DNA from 3 places in the Paraglaciecola sp. 2405UD69-4 genome. Region 1 is predicted to be linked to each of the others. Evidence: predicted binding sites of a transcription regulator. Region 1 holds the regulator's gene; each other region holds the start of a gene.
The links. The regulator sigma-54, encoded in region 1, starts transcription at its own class of promoters, with help from an activator protein. The targets are predictions, from matches to a motif close to GTTGGCACGNNNNTNGNNT.
Positions count from the first base shown of each region.

Region 2: the regulator sigma-54 is predicted to act here: its motif matches at 2,065-2,083, upstream of ACMUMK_RS02660 (BON domain-containing protein).
Region 3: the regulator sigma-54 is predicted to act here: its motif matches at 3,974-3,992, upstream of ACMUMK_RS02860 (DUF1778 domain-containing protein).

Region 1 covers NZ_JBLIXM010000003.1:152,328-157,628, forward strand. The annotation lists gene hpf (ribosome hibernation promoting factor) at 1-174, opposite strand, end outside; gene ACMUMK_RS12870 (RNA polymerase factor sigma-54) at 200-1,702, opposite strand; gene lptB (LPS export ABC transporter ATP-binding protein) at 1,758-2,483, opposite strand; gene lptA (lipopolysaccharide transport periplasmic protein LptA) at 2,483-3,031, opposite strand; gene lptC (LPS export ABC transporter periplasmic protein LptC) at 2,994-3,560, opposite strand; gene kdsC (3-deoxy-manno-octulosonate-8-phosphatase KdsC) at 3,557-4,108, opposite strand; gene ACMUMK_RS12895 (KpsF/GutQ family sugar-phosphate isomerase) at 4,111-5,076, opposite strand; gene ACMUMK_RS12900 (calcium/sodium antiporter) at 5,085-5,301, opposite strand, start outside.
Region 2 covers NZ_JBLIXM010000001.1:589,706-595,006, forward strand. The annotation lists gene tuf (elongation factor Tu) at 1-75, shown strand, start outside; gene ACMUMK_RS02655 (hypothetical protein) at 472-1,242, opposite strand; gene ACMUMK_RS02660 (BON domain-containing protein) at 1,484-2,032, opposite strand; gene ACMUMK_RS02665 (sodium:solute symporter family transporter) at 2,193-3,632, opposite strand; gene tenA (thiaminase II) at 3,706-4,401, opposite strand; gene ACMUMK_RS02675 (HesA/MoeB/ThiF family protein) at 4,456-5,301, opposite strand, start outside.
Region 3 covers NZ_JBLIXM010000001.1:637,990-643,290, forward strand. The annotation lists gene ACMUMK_RS02835 (hypothetical protein) at 1-47, shown strand, start outside; gene ACMUMK_RS02840 (hypothetical protein) at 808-1,185, shown strand; gene ACMUMK_RS02845 (hypothetical protein) at 1,379-1,858, shown strand; gene ACMUMK_RS02850 (hypothetical protein) at 1,963-2,325, shown strand; gene ACMUMK_RS02855 (GNAT family N-acetyltransferase) at 3,147-3,644, opposite strand; gene ACMUMK_RS02860 (DUF1778 domain-containing protein) at 3,641-3,913, opposite strand; gene ACMUMK_RS02865 (hypothetical protein) at 4,144-4,500, shown strand; gene ACMUMK_RS02870 (nitrate- and nitrite sensing domain-containing protein) at 4,727-5,301, shown strand, end outside.

The sequences.
Region 1 (5,301 bases):
ACCACTGAGGTGCAAAGTTGCCTCTGCTTTTTGGGTTAGCTTTTCTACATTTAAAATGACGTGTACGTTATTGATATGATCGAAATGCCGTTCCAACTTAGTGAATTTGGTGTCGACGTAGTTCTTCAAAGAATCTGTAATATCTACATGATGACCGGTAAGGTTAATTTGCATATCGCCTTTTCCTTCTTTAATGCGCCTATAGTAGGCTCTTACGTTGATTTGACGGGGGTATCATTAAGGACTCCCGATATTTTGCTATTGTCCGCCGCGCGACCATTATGCCTTGGTCGGCCAACAATTGAGCAATTTTACTATCACTTAGTGGTTTACTGGGCATTTCTGCTGCGACTAGCTTCTTAATTAAAGCGCGTATAGCCGTAGAAGAACATTCGCCACCTGTTTCTGTGGCAACGTGGCTTGAGAAGAAATATTTAAGCTCAAAGATACCACGTGGTGTGTGCATATACTTTTGAGTAGTAACTCGTGAAATGGTGGATTCATGCATGTCGACCATTTCGGCAACATCATTTAACACCATAGGTTTCATCATTTCTGGACCATGCTCGAAAAACCCCATTTGCTGCTGAACTATGCAATTAGAGACTTTAAGTAGGGTGTCGTTACGACTTTCAACACTTTTTATAAACCATTTAGCTTCTTGGAGATGCGAGCGAATAAACTGACTGTCAGTTGAGCTTTTTACACTCTTGCTCATGGCCGCATATTGCTGATTTACATTAAGTTTTGGTAAGCTGTCTGGGTTGAGCTCTACTGTCCATCGGCCGTTCTTTTTGGCAACCGATACATCTGGAATTACGTATTCAGATTCACCAGTAACTATGGCTGTTCCTGGTCTTGGGTTGAGAGTTTGTAGTAAGCGCATTGCTTCACGTAATTCGTCTTCTTTCATGCGGGTTTTGCGCATTAAGGTTCGATAATCTTTACTACCAATGAGATCACAATAGTCGGTGATCAACATCTTGGCTTCTTCTAACCAAGGTGTATCAGGAGAAAATTGGTTTAGTTGAATAAGTAAACACTCTTGTGCGCTTCTCGCACCTGAGCCAATTGGATCAAACATCTGAATACGCTTTAACACGACTTCAACTTCATCCAACTCTATTTCTTCATCGTCCATGCTGGCTAGCACTTCTTCTGTACTTATCGTTAAATAACCAGCTTCGTCAATAGAGTCAATGATGGCCATTGCTATGGCGACATCTGTTTCACTGAAGTGAGTGAGGCGCATTTGCCACAGCAGGTGGTCTTGAATATTGTCTGTGGTTTCCCCTTGAAACACAGGTTCATCATCACTGGCTGAGCCTGAACTCGATGAGGATGATGTTGGAGCTGGGGCAGATGATGCACTTAGGTATTCGTCCCAAGTGCTGTCTAAAGGTAAATCTTCAGGGATATCATTATTTTGCAGAGCATCGCCAGCTTCTACGCTGTCAACGTTGACTTCTTGTTGCTCGCTTAATTTCTCTGCTGAGTCAGCAGAGTGGTTGGTTTCAAGTGCTTTATCGCCACTGGCATTGTCGTGTTGCTCTTCAACTTCAAGTAATGGATTTGAATCAAGGGCTTCTTGAATTTCAGTTTGCAAATCCAAAGTAGACAACTGCAACAGCTTGATAGCTTGCTGCAACTGAGGTGTCATTGTGAGCTGTTGGCTAAATTTTAACTGTAAAGAGGGTTTCATTCACTTCTTATATTTAATGTAATGTGTTTATCAGCCGAGTTAACGTATGTGCTAACTATAGCCTGAATTGTTCACCTAGGTATACATCTCTTACACGTTGATCACTTAAAACATCTTCCGCCGTACCCGACGCAATTAATTCACCGTGACTAACAATGTAAGCTTTTTCGCATACATCCAAGGTTTCCCGTACATTGTGGTCTGTTATTAAAACACCTAAACCACGGTCTCGTAAATGTTGAATTATGACTTTAATATCGTTAACTGATATAGGATCAACCCCTGCAAAAGGTTCATCTAAAAGTATAAAATCAGGATCTGCTGCTAGTGCTCTTGCTATTTCTACTCGGCGTCTTTCGCCACCTGATAAGCTCATTCCTAGACTATTACGAATATGATTGATATTGAATTCATCTAGTAGCGCGTCTGCTTGTTGTTCCCTTTGTTCTTTAGACAATTCTTTTCTAGTCTGCAATATTGCCATTAGGTTTTGGTATACAGTGAGCTTTCTAAATATTGATGCTTCCTGTGGAAGATAACCTATACCTTGCCTAGCACGCACATGCATGGGCTGTAAGGTTAATTCTTGTTGATCAATATAAATGTCACCTTTATCTAAAGGTACTAAACCTACAATCATATAAAAAGTGGTAGTTTTTCCCGCACCATTTGGCCCAAGTAAACCAACTATTTGCCCGGTTGAAACCTCTAGGCTAACGTCCCGTACTACTTGTCGAGACTTGTATGATTTTGCTAAATGGCTAGCTTTTAATAAGGCCATTAAGGTTGTTTATCCTGTTGTTTTTTTGCGTTTGACTTTTCTTTGGAGACGGGCTGAAAAGTTGTAATGACTGGCACGCTGCCTTGTTCGTCACCTTGAGCAATAATTTGTTCAAGTTCCATATTAAACACAATAGATTCACCTTTCACGCTACTTGCATTTTGTTCAATCTGCGCTCCACCTGACAAAGACAGTGCACGTGACTCACGCTTATATTCAATTCTGTTCGCTTTTGCGGTGACAATACTGCCGTCTTCTTGTTGTTGGGAGTACTCTGCTGGATTGCCCGTGGCAATGAATATTTCTTTGCCGTCTCCAGCACTTGCATCAATCTCTAATTCATCAGCTTTAAGCTCTAACGAGCCTTGTTTTATCACAACATTCCCTTCATGGAATGCTTTTTTAGCGATCCCGTCTGCTTGCTGATATAAAGAAGACAATTCAATCTTTTGATTAAAGTCATCTTTGCCGGCTACACTCTGCGCTGAAAATAGCAACGCAGCCAGTAAGCTAGCGTGACGCAGTAGGTTGATATACGGTTTTGACATGGTTAAGTAACTCGTATTTTTGGGTTTCTAAGTTTGCGGTAAAACCATTGCTATTAATGACATAGTTCGGGCCAATAATCTCTACAGCCTGATCAGAATACATGGTCTTATCTGTTAAGTTTACTTCGATAAAGTTAGTGCGAATAGTTTGTACATAGCCTTCTTCACTTAAGCTCGTCACTTTTACGTCTGTTTCAAATTGTAACCTTTGATCTTCGTATAGCGTCCCTTCTTTTGCGTCTACTTGCCAAGAATGTAACGTTTGAGCATATAACAAATAACTTGGTTCCTTGAAAAGTGTGAAGCCTAGTAAGTCATAATTCTCCATTTTTTCAGCATATACCTGATGGTTAATCTGCCCAAACTTGTCGTACAAAGTGCTCTTCATTTTATTGGCTTGATAGTTTGGTATCCAAGCTTCTTCAGTTTCGGGTAAGTTTTCTATTTTTTCCTGTTCTAGCCAAGCAGGTAAACTCAGTCCTAAGGCAAGGCTAAACAAAACCAATATACAAATCGTTAGGCGGCTCATACGCTAGCGCCATGAATATTGGTAAGTTGCCCTTTAGTTAGCAGGATTAAATCACACACTTCTCGAACAGCGCCAAATCCACCTTTCGTTTGTGTAACATAATCTGCAGTGCTTGCCACTAATGGGTGACCGTCATTGACACAGATATTTAGGCTTGCTGCATTGAACATCCCCATATCTGGCATATCGTCACCAATGGCAGCGGTTTGTTCGGCTTTTATGCCTAACTCTAATTGTAAGGCTTCAAGTGCAGGTTGTTTATCTTCACAGCCTTGCAATATATGTTTTACACCTAAGGCTGTCATTCTGGTTTCAACCATTTTAGATTTGCGGCCAGTAATCACAACCACATGAATTCCTATGTTCAAGAGAGCTTTGACCCCGTAGCCATCTCGGGTATGGAAAGCTTTTAATTCTTCGCCGTTTTGGCCCATGTATATACGACCATCTGAAAATACTCCATCTACATCACAGGCTAATAATTTAATTTCTGAGAGCTTTTCAAATAGTTGTTTTTCTACTTTTCCGTAGGGTGTTTCGATTGTCATGGTTAAATTATTCCAGCTTGAAGTAGTAGTTGCATATTTATTGCGCCCACAGGTATGCCTTCTTTGTTTGTGACAAATAATGAATTAATCTTGTGTTTTTGCATTAATTTCAATACTTCTGCAGCCAACATTTCCGAAGAGGCAGTGATGCTGTTTTTTGTCATAATGTCTTTAATGGCAACCTTATGTACGTCTATTTTATTGTCTAATACTCGCCTTAGGTCACCATCAGTGAAAATGCCCAGTAGCTTTCCAGATGCATCTACAACACCCGTCATACCAAGGGCTTTTTTAGATATTTCTACCAGGGCTGTGCTTAAGGTTTGATCTGGTGAAACCAAAGGCAAAGCTTCATGTTTTACCATGATATCGTCAAGCTTTAACAATAGTCGTTTACCCAAAGAGCCGCCAGGATGAGACATAGCGAAGTCCTCAGATGTAAAACCTCTCGCATCTAATAGGGCTACTGCAAGGGCGTCGCCCATGACTAATGTGGCGGTGGTGCTGGATGTTGGAGCTAGCCCAAGAGAACAGGCTTCTTTTTCAACTTTTACGCAAAGTTTAACGTCAGCATATTTCCCTAAAGCACTATTAACATTAGATGTCATTGCAATAATAGTAACACCTAGGCGCTTTACAACTGGTACTAATGCCAATAGCTCTGCGGTTTCTCCTGAGTTGGAGATTGTGAGCAGTATGTCTTGTTCTGTGAGCATTCCAAGGTCACCGTGATTGGCTTCCGCTGGATGCATAAAAAAGGCTGGCGTACCGGTACTTGCAAGGGTGGCAGATATTTTATGGCCTATGTGCCCTGATTTACCCATACCAGACACCACCACCTTACCTTTACATGCCATGATGAGTTCACAGGCTTTGGTAAAGTCGTCATCAATATACTGAGTTAACTGTTCAATCGCTTGTTTTTCTATTTCTAACACTTGAAGTGCAGATTGTTTAAATTTTGTCATAGGGATATCTAACTAAATAACAAAAATTGATAGCCAGCAAAGCAGGCCAAGAAACATAAACCTTCTACTCGGTTAATGCGCCTCGAGCCTCTAAAATTAAAGCTAAATATAATTAACAATAAGGTGAGCCCAAGCATAACAAAGCCATCTCTACTTGCTGCATTGATGTCAATTTCTCCTGGGTTTATTAGGCCTGGCATAGCAAGAACGGCTAAAATATTGAAA
Region 2 (5,301 bases), on a different contig from region 1:
GAAGGTTTACGCTTCGCAATCCGTGAAGGTGGCCGTACAGTAGGTGCGGGTGTTGTTGCTAAGATTTTAGACTAGTTCTAAATTAAGCAATTCAAGAAAGGTCACTTAGGTGGCCTTTTTTATTGCCCGTAGCTTCTGTACGGTACCCTGAATGGATACCTCCGTGACTATTTTCCGGAGGGCCGGCTCGTCGAAACAAAATAGAACATGCGCAGCATGGCCCGAAGGGTGTAGGGCAGGATGCCCAGAGTCACGTGGCCTTATAGGCCGATAATTACAACCCCTGTATGCTCGGCATTTATGCAATTCCTTACGGTCATATCTGCGGGTGTTGTTGCTAAAATCCTTGACTAATATTTAGTTATTGATTGAAAAAGGCTCCCTCGGGAGCCTTTTTTGTGTCTGGAAATAAATTAAATAGGAGTGTTTAAAAGGAAACTAAAACCATCCTTTTTATTACTTTAGATTATACTAAAAAAGGTATTTTAGACTTAGTAGTAAACCTTGAGCTTCTAGATCTATTTCCGAGTTTTTACATTCTTCGGCTACTGCAGTTTCGTCACAATTATCGCCATTATTGTGATTGTTAGATGGGTCACCCACATTAGTAAATTGGTAGCCAAGGCCTAGGGTTAAGTTCTTGTAAACTGCATAATCTAATGAAGCTCTATATAGACTCAGATAGCCTATCTCATCTGATTCTGTGGCAAAGTGAGCTACGTTTAGGTTAATACTCAGCTTATCGCTTAATGCGAATCTATTATTGATCTGGAGCCCGTAGCCGATGCTATTTACCTTTTTTGTAAAATATTGTTCTTCATTAACGTTGAAGTCTAAGTCGTAGCTTACGTAACTCAACCCTGGAGAAATGGTGAGCTCATAAAACCCACCTTTTACTGTGTAAAAGTCTAATAGAAGCTTGCTGGTAACTAAGTCAAAGTCATAATTTAGATCCACTGGATCACTAGGAGTACCCACAAAGCGGGTATCATCAATTTGAACGGTGTCACTTTCCTTATTAAAGCTTTCTTTTGCGCTTCCTGACTGATAATTCACGTTTGCTGAAATAGCGATTCGATCAGTTAAGTCCTTAGTTGCATTGATAGAGAGTTGATGACTAGATTTACTGTTGGGATTTAGGTCTTGCGTGCTGTTGCATCCTACAAAGAGAATAGCGAATAGTAAACTAAAGCATAGATACTTAGCTCTATGGAAGGACTTTTTATTATATAAGATCGACATTTTTACATCCTTAAAATTGTACTAGGGCGGTCCAAAGAAATGCACTTATATGGGCTTTAGCTGTTGAGCGTTAACTAGTTCAGAAATGAATTTTTAAACTTTAGGTTATGTGAACTCATATTTGTAAGGGGTTTCAATTGCTCTGTCAAGGAGCGGGGAAATAACAGCTATTAAATGAAGGGGTAGTGGAGTTCGTTTTAGGGTATTTAAAGAAAAGCCCCTTAAAAAGGGGCCGTATTTTCTAGATTTCTAACGTCAGTTTATTAACGACTTTTGATACATCTTCAGTGTTTTCCGCTATGGCGATGGCCAATTGACGTTCTGAGTCGGTGGTTACTGTACCTGCTAAGGTGACTACACCTTCGTCAACTTCGACTTCTATATCCAATCCACTTACTTCAGATTCAAATAGTAATCGAGTTTTAACGACAGTTTCTACCTTAGAGTCTTTTAAATCTTGCATCATCTCGTCGTCTGCATCAGGCTCTGGTGAAACTATTGTCAGTTCGTTCTCAACTTCTTCTACACCATCTAGAGACGAAACCAGCTCTTCGGCTAATGCTTTGTCTACTGATGTATCTACTTTACCAGTTAATATAACAGTACCGTTTTGTACGTCGGTATTGATATCGAATGAGTTTAAGTTTCCATTAAATAGCAAGGTTGATTCAGCTTTGCCATCAAGCCATGCATCCTTTGCCTCTTCTTTCCAAGTATTTTCAGCACTTGCTGTGAAAGAGGCTGTACTAATAACAGTTGCGATTAATAGTGAAAGACTTGTACGTTTCATATTTTTCTCCTGTTTAAAGTTCACATGGGTTAATGCCAGTTCAATGCCAATATGTAAGATATTGATTTTTATATGTTTTGTTGGTTTGTTCCAATTTTGGATATTGACTACCTATGTAACCACTACCCGTTAAAATGTAAAAATTTCATGTGATTATGGTTTAACCACCTATTTTGTTGATTGTTTTATGAATGATTGAAAAGTCGAAAGACTTTTTGCTTGGTAGTGATAGTAAAACTAAGGAAGTAGCTACGGGAGTAAGGGTAGCTAATAAGAAGGATTCAAATAAGAACGCTATGGGCTCTCCGGGTTTCGGAAAATATAGTAAGCCTGCTATTAATCCCCCTATGATGCTAATCAGCGCTTGGTAGTTTTGATAGCGGCTATTATAAAAGCCAAAAAATACCGGGAATGCGGCAGCACAGCATAGTAAATCAGCCAATAGAAACAGATACAAAATGCTATAACCTTTAGCGGCAACCAGTAAGGCTAGTACCGATATCAAAACAATTAACAAACGGGATGTTAAGGTTAATTTGTGTTGTGTAAGGGAGGGAAAGAGGCGATTAAGGTCGACAATAAATAGGCTATGAAAACTACTTATAGTGGAGTCTGCACTACTCATAATAAGTGCTAGACCGAAAAATATCATACCTACTAATAACCAGCTGGGGGCGTTATCTAGAACAACACTAAACAGCGCTGTAGAACCAGATCCTGGAAGTGATAGGCCTACAAAGGCTAACCCAAATAAACCAAATGCAATCAGAATAGGGAAGCTAACCAGCCCACTTAATATAAAGCTATTTCGTATAACCTTATCTGTTTTGGCTGCAAATATACGTTGCCAAGTGCCTTGATAAAATAAACCGGTTAAAGATACTGCTAAGAAAAAAGTAGCTCCAGTTTCCATGCCTTGGCTGTCAAAGGGGTTGAGTAGTTGCGGCGCTTTTTCTTTTAACCCATCTATTACTGGTGCCAAACCACCAGTAGCTTGCCAACCTAAAACAAACATCAGAATAATAAAAGGGAGTATGACCAGCATTTGCATACGATCTGTAAAAATTGTGACTTTTAAGCCGCCGTATAAGGTATAGAGTAAGGTGGAAAGCATTACAATAGATGCGGTTACCCACAGCGGTACAGGCGCTAACAATGCAACCATTTGTGCAATGCCAGTGAGCCCCGCAGAAAGTCCAATAAAAAGATAAAACAACATAATAAATAGCACACATAAATATACAGAGCGGCCATATCGAGCGCGCACAAACTCGGTTAAGGTATGGCCTGTAGGCATGATTTCTCTTATTCTGGTGCCTAGGGGGATCATAATTAAGCTGGGTATTAGGGTCCCTAATGCGTAGCCAAGTATTGCACCTATGCCTCCCCAAGTGGCTGACTCTGCTGGGCCAAATAACACCCAAGTACCCATAGTTGTGGCGAGTAGGGTTAAAAAGGTGGCGTGACTGGTTTGACTATTACGTGCCACAATAAATTCTTCTAAGTCTCCTTGATGACGACGAGCAAATACAAGACCTGCAACAGCAAATACAGCAGCAAAAAAAGATAGCCAAAGTATGGCTGTGTTTGAATTAAGCAAAACGATTCCTATGATGTAAGTTGTTAACCTTGCAGGCAGATCTTGTTCTTAATAAATACTCAACAAGCAGGGGTTATTTTCCTGCTCGTAGACCCATACTCCAAAACTGAGACTCTAGCTCGGTGGCTTTAGTAAAGCGGGCTTGCATTTTATTCCAGCGAGGGCTTTTTTCTGGGTTATCACCAATACGACTAGCAATAGCTAAATCAACTAAGTGGCCTACTTCCACGCAGACGTTCTGAAAGTTTTCTCCGCAGTATGTATTTATCCAGTTCTCGTAGGGGTGTCCTGGGTAAACGCTATCTTGTAAGCGCAGGCCTATTTCACCATATCCAAACGCACAGGGAGCAAGGGCTAAAATTAAGTCTAAGAAGTCGCCTTGTAAGCCAGAGTCCAATACATAGCGAGTGTAGGCGACTGTCTCTAGCTCTTCTTTAGCGTTAAATAAAGACATTTCATCTATGCCTTGGGCAGCACAGGTTTTGATATGCAAAGAAAACTCTCGGTTAATAAGCGAGTCTACTGTGGCTGCACATAAACGCATTTCTTCGGGAGATTCAGCCTTTACAACGCCTAAAGCCCAAGCGCGAGCATAATGGGTTAGATAGACATAATCTTGCACCATATATTGTAAGAAGGCTTCTTGAGGCAGTGAGCCATCGGCTAGGCCGTTAACAAAGTCGTGGGTAATGTAGTCGTGCCACTGTGTTTTACATCCCTCTCTCATAAGAGCGAAGGTCTTTCCGTAATTGGGTATTTTGGTCGTCATTTTATTGCCATCTTGTTTAGTTAAGTAAATGTGTTGAGATTCTTTAGTGCATCACTACAAAGGATTCTCATGCATAGCTATTAGGCAAATATTGCCTTGCCAATAATCTTGTAATAATCGAGCGGCTCGCCAAGCTGTTAGCCCAGTGCGGCAAACCATGACAGCTCGCTGTTGGGGGCCAGGTTTGGGACCTTCTGATTGAAAATCCTCTATCGTATGGTGCAGCACTTCTGTAATTTGGGTACTGGGGGCGCTTTGTGCCTCTAGGCCTCTTAAGTCAACTACCCAGTCTTGTGGATTTATGTTTGCTGCATCAATAAAACTCAATTGCTGGGCAGCGGGTGGCTCCGGAGCATCATCAAACCGAAATGCACTTTGGCGAAGATTTTGTAAGTCGATAGAAAGTAGCTGTCCAAGTGGAGAAGGGGATATGTCTAAAAGTATATTCAATGCATACTGGGATTGAATGCAGCCAACTGCGCCTACTACAGGCCCCATTACGCCCGCCGATGAGCAGTTTTGTGCTCGCTGTGGTAGCTCAGGAAAAACCGCTCGTAAAGAAGGCGCCTTACCGCAAAAGCCGCCTACATAGCCAGTAAAGCCAAGTGCTGAAGCTGAAACTAATTTTATGGATGCTTCATGACAGTAATCTGAGAGCATATAGCTCACTGCAAAGTTGTCGGCGCAATCTAAAACTATATCTACACCATCACATAACTTGGCAACATTACTTGGAGTAAGAGACATGAAGTGATGGGTAATATTACAGTCTTTATTTAACGCGTGTAGATGGTTTTTTGCGCAGAGCACTTTAGGCTGGTTTACATCGGCTTCTCGATACAATACTTGCCTATGTAAATTAGACAGTGACACTCTATCGCCATCCACAATACTGATATT
Region 3 (5,301 bases), on a different contig from region 1:
TGGAAGATTGGTACGAAGAAGCCTCTTTTGAGAATAAAGTTTTGTAATCGAATATTTAAACCTAGCTTTATAGCTAGGTTCTAGAAATAAGAGATAAGAAAAACGAGATAAAATAAAAGCATAAGCAGTTAGTTGAGCCAGTGTTTTACCGAAAGGTATAACACTGGCTTTTTTGTTTTTACGATACGTATCGAATAGTGCTCGTACTGTGTGCACTGAATATTATTGACTGTGTTTACTTATGCCATCCATGGCTTTTTTCAATCGAAATCTATTTCGCCAACTGACTTATGTTATGAATTACATGGATCTATTTCATAAAAGAAGCCGTGCTCCGAGTAGTTTTTAACCATGTTGAAAATAACCTTAAATGCCAGAGCGGCGAAAGGTAACATCCATGTAAATCTAGTAAGGCAGTTTGAAATACGAAGAATTAGAGTCGCGGGTAGAGCAAATACATGGCTTTGCCACATAAAAAAGCAGAATATTAGGGCTCCAAAACTAATAATTAGAATGGGGGCCCATGCAGTTCGTTCGAATTAAAAACGGTGATTTATTCATTAGGTTTTTCCAATTTAATAGCTGTATGTAATTACACTTGCAGTGCTAGACCCGTATATATGCAAGATCTTGTGTAATCGCCGTATGTCCACATCACCCAATCACAGATTTAGAAAAAACCGTTTTCGTTGCAATAACTTACCCTATATGCCTAAATTAACCGCATGTATATATACGGCAAACACCCGTGTTTAAACACGGGTGTTTGCTACTTATTAATATTGTTATATTCCCTCAAGGATATTTATGAGAAGTCTTTTTCTTTTACTATTTTTAACTCCACTCAGTGCTTTTGCTTCGCAAGATTGTGTTGATGAAATTGAAAAAATCAAAAATGAGGCTGAAGCATTTGTATTGGAGTTAAATATGGATAGAGTTGAACAACTCTTTTATATTAGGGAAAAACTGAATTTTGATGGTGGCCAAGAGTCAAGGCAGGCGTTAGATATGGAGTTGCATATGAGTATCATGGAAGTTCTCATAAAATCCAAACCCAAATCAAAAATGATTTCCCGAATCCGAGAAATGCAGCGCAGTTTTAATGAGTTTCCTCTACAAATCTCAGATGAAAAGACTAAAGAACTTAATGATCAGATTAGTAGCAAGTCAGCAGCAGGAATATAACAAGGCGCTTAAGTCGTTCCCTTCGGTCACTGGGACAAAAACACAATGCGGCTTCGCTATTTTCGCATTGTGTTTTTGCCCCTTAGCTTAGTGTTATAGGTGATCAATTTTGGTAATTAGACGCTTTACTCTTTTCATATTATTAGTAATTTCGTTTATTTCATATTCGAAAGAAAGCGCTTTTAATAATTTATTGAATTCATCAGATGAAATAACAACCGCTGATGATTTATTTAGCTCTAAATATATTGATATAGAGTCAATAACGGACTCTATCTATAATCAATTTCGCCCAAAGGTAAAAATTACTCGCTTAGAACTAAGTAAAAGTGAAATAGATAATAAAACCAGAACATATATCCAAAGTGCTTATGTACCTGCTTTAGTTAAAAACTACATTCAATTGTACGAAAGTATCAAAGCTTCAGGTAATACTATCACTACTTGCAATGATAAATTATTTTCACCGATATCAAAGGGATCCAACTTACATATATCTTTGTGTGTCTCTAAAACCGAATTAAATATGAGTCACGTTAAGTATTTTTCAAAATTAACAAATCAACCAGAAAAAGAAGCCGCTGAGTTTGTTTTTAAAAACACTAATGAGCCAATTTTGATTAGCATTATGATGCACAAGTCACCTAATCAAGTTAGTATTTCGGGCATATAAATATAACAAGTCACTTAAAAGGACAAATAACAGTCGGTTTTTGCTCCTTCGTCGCTTATTTTAACCAACTATTATTTGCCTCTTAGTGAGGAGTTAGGCATTACATGAGATATGGACTCGCATTTCTAATTATTTTATTCCCCCTACATTCTCATGGGTGCTTTAGTGGTGTTGGTTATGAACAAAATTGGCATGATTCGGTAAGTTTACTTTTGGTATCGCTAGTTATTGGTTTTATCGCTACTTTTGTTAGATATATTCAAAAAGCAAAACGTTTATATATTCCTTTAACAATATTAGCGATCGCCTGTATTCCATCTATTATCGAAATTTTACGTTATGGTAATGGAGATTGTGGCGCGGGTTTAATGGAAGTGTCTGTTTGGCCTGTTTATATAATATTCACTGTTTTATTTTACGAGACTGTAAAGTTAGTTAAAGTTAAGTTTGGGGTAGGTAATGTCTAACAAAAAGCTTAATCAGAAAACCACTCCCTGGCCTTCGGCCAAAACGCATCGTATTTTCTGCTTAGCTTAAGCGTTATACATAAAAGGAGAAAGTATGAAGTGCCCGCACTGTGAAAAACCTGTGAGCCTATTTTCAAAGGAAATGAATCGCTTCGGAAAGAATAGATCATGCCCTCATTGTCAAAATTCAGTTCGCTTATTTGTCAGCCTCAAAGTGGCAGCTCTTCTTTTTATTCCCGCGGTGGTTCTTATTCTTTTTTTAAGGCCCATATTTGTTAACTTAGGGGTTAGCGGTTCTCTTGTCACAGGCTTAGTCACAGGACTTTTAATTTTGCTAGCAGCAAGGCTAAAAGCAGCATGAGCATATATGTATAACAAGTGCATAATGATGGAAATTTTACTCGCTGGTAAAGCACTCCTAAAATCCCCATATGTTAAGCGTTATACAGCAGAGATTTTTTGGAATTAAAAGTTGAATGTAAGTAATATTTTTGAAATTGCGAAACGTGCTTTTATCGTAGCTTCTAAGTTCTATTTTACAATTTTTGCTGTAATGGTGCCGTTTACATTGATCGTCGATTGGCCAGAGGATAAAGACTTCAGTTTTTCTCTTTTAACTCACATATTGGTAAGTATGGCACAACATCCATTGTTCTATGTTTTATTTGCGGGGGTATATGCATTCTGGGTGTTGTTTTACATTTTTAATAAAAGTGGCAATGCTGTATAACAAAAACATTATGGTGGGAGTTTTACTCGCTGGTAAAGCGCTCCTAAAATCCCCTTATTTAAAAGTTAGTTTGCTAAAGGCTAGCGGTTAACTAGCCTAAGCTTGCTCTCACATCAGCAATGGTGATGAAGAGTTTATTTTCAGCGTCTTCAAATGCTTGGAAACCATAGCCTTCATAGAAACGTTTCGCACCGTCTTTGGCATTAACGATAACAACCGGAAATGCAACGCTATCGCTAGCAGCTAACAGCTTTCTGAGTGCGTCGATAAGCAGCCATTCACCAAATCTTTTCCCCTTATATCGGTCATCGACAGCAAGACGGGCAATCAGACCTCCCGAGGTGGATGATTGGTGCTTTTTTTGTAACTTGTCGGGCAATGTCTTTAAATCAATTGGCGTCATTGTTAGCGTGTAAAAGCCGATGATATGTGAGTTGTCATTATCATCTTCCAAGACAAACGTTCTGGTGTTGTCTTTCTTTGCTTGCTGACTCGCCATTACTTTTAAGTAATTATTGAGAGCTTCGATGCCACAGTTAAATCGGTTTCTATCGTGTTTAGCTTTATCTAGAAGTACCGTATTCATCACTGAGTTTTGCTATCGTATCGTTCAGAAGCAGCTTTTAGCTTTGAGTTCTGTGTTGCAGGATGGTCTAAAGCGTCCATTAGCAACATTGCATCAGCTTGGCTCAGTTTTAAAGCTTGTTCCCGTTCGATGACTTGTTTAGCTTTTTCGATTGCAGCGCTTAGAACAAACGAGTTGATGCTAGACATGCCGGCGATCGCGGCAGCCTTAGTAAGTAAGTCTTGTGTATCGACATCAACTCTAGCGGTGATGCGAGGCAAAGTAGTAGCCATAATGTTATCTCCTGTTGTGTCAAAATGTCACATGTGTATTATGGTCTTAAAGTGTGCAATAAGCAATCTATGTGTCACTTTGGCACGCAAACTAACAACGCGTTTAAGACAAATTCCCAACGCTTGGCATTTTTCATTCCATCGTTGGTTTTTGTGTTTACTGAGCTTATCCTTATCAGGACAGCCATGATAACTTTGCTGGCGTTTGTACAATTCACATTCGAGTATTTATGAAGAGTATCGTAATTTTATTAGTATCTTTGTTTTCATCTTTAGATGTTATCGCTGAATGTCTATTCCTAGAAAATCAAATAGAAATAAAAGCAGTCTCGGCTCTTAGAAATCAAGCCATTCTTGTTTTAGATGCAGAGGGAGAAAACTGTGACTCTATCACTGAAAGAGATATACGAACTTCTTGTCAGTGTAAGTACCGAAAAGAGCCTTTAATCAATTTTAAAAATCAATATGATGAAGTGCTTAGTAAACAGCCAGAATATAGCGGAAGAATGGTATGTTTTTCTGAGAATAACCAAGGAATATCTGTAAACTTTATTGCTTATAAGCAAATGGCTTCTTGGTGCATTTAGTGCCTGCCAACCAATCAAGTACGCGCCTTCTACCCCGAGAGTTGTGGCTCTAGAAAAAGCTCAGAACAAGGTTTTAAATAACATTCATGATAAAGGTGTTACCGCTCAACGACTCATAGTGGTTACTTAGAACAATAAAATAAGCATAAAAATTGCATTATTTTTTATGGCAGAAACGGTTTAGCGTTTCATTTAACCCTCATCTTGTAATAAATTCGGATTGTCCATGAACAAGTATAGTGACACTACCAAGCAGTTTTTACTTGCCACTAAACGATCAGAAATAGAAGCTCTGCACCAACTTGCATCAAATTGCCAAGTTATTACTTTTGTTTGTGAGCTGATTCACCAATTGCAGCGTGAACGGGGTATTTCTAATATCTTTTTAATCAGCAAATCCACGCGGTTTTGCGAGCAAAGGCGTAATCAAATAGAAGCAAGCATAACCACAGAAGAAATGCTTCGCAGCCAGCTTAAAGCTAAATACTTACAAGTCAGTGATAGTGCCAGTAACATGCGCTTATTCAACTTAATTGCCCTTGCTCTACAAGATATGGATCATGTGCCAAGCTTAAGACGAAAAATAGAAAACCAACGTTTGACCGCTGCCCAATCAACCCGAGCATTTTGTCGAGTCATTTCAGCCTTGTTGGCTGTGGTTTTTGAAGCATCTGATGTAGCCAGCGACCCTAAAATCACCCAGCAATTAGTTGCTTTATTTAATTTTATACAGGGTAAAGAGTTTGCAGGGCAAGAACGAGCATGGGGGGTAGTGGGGTTTTCTCAAAGCACATTTGATAA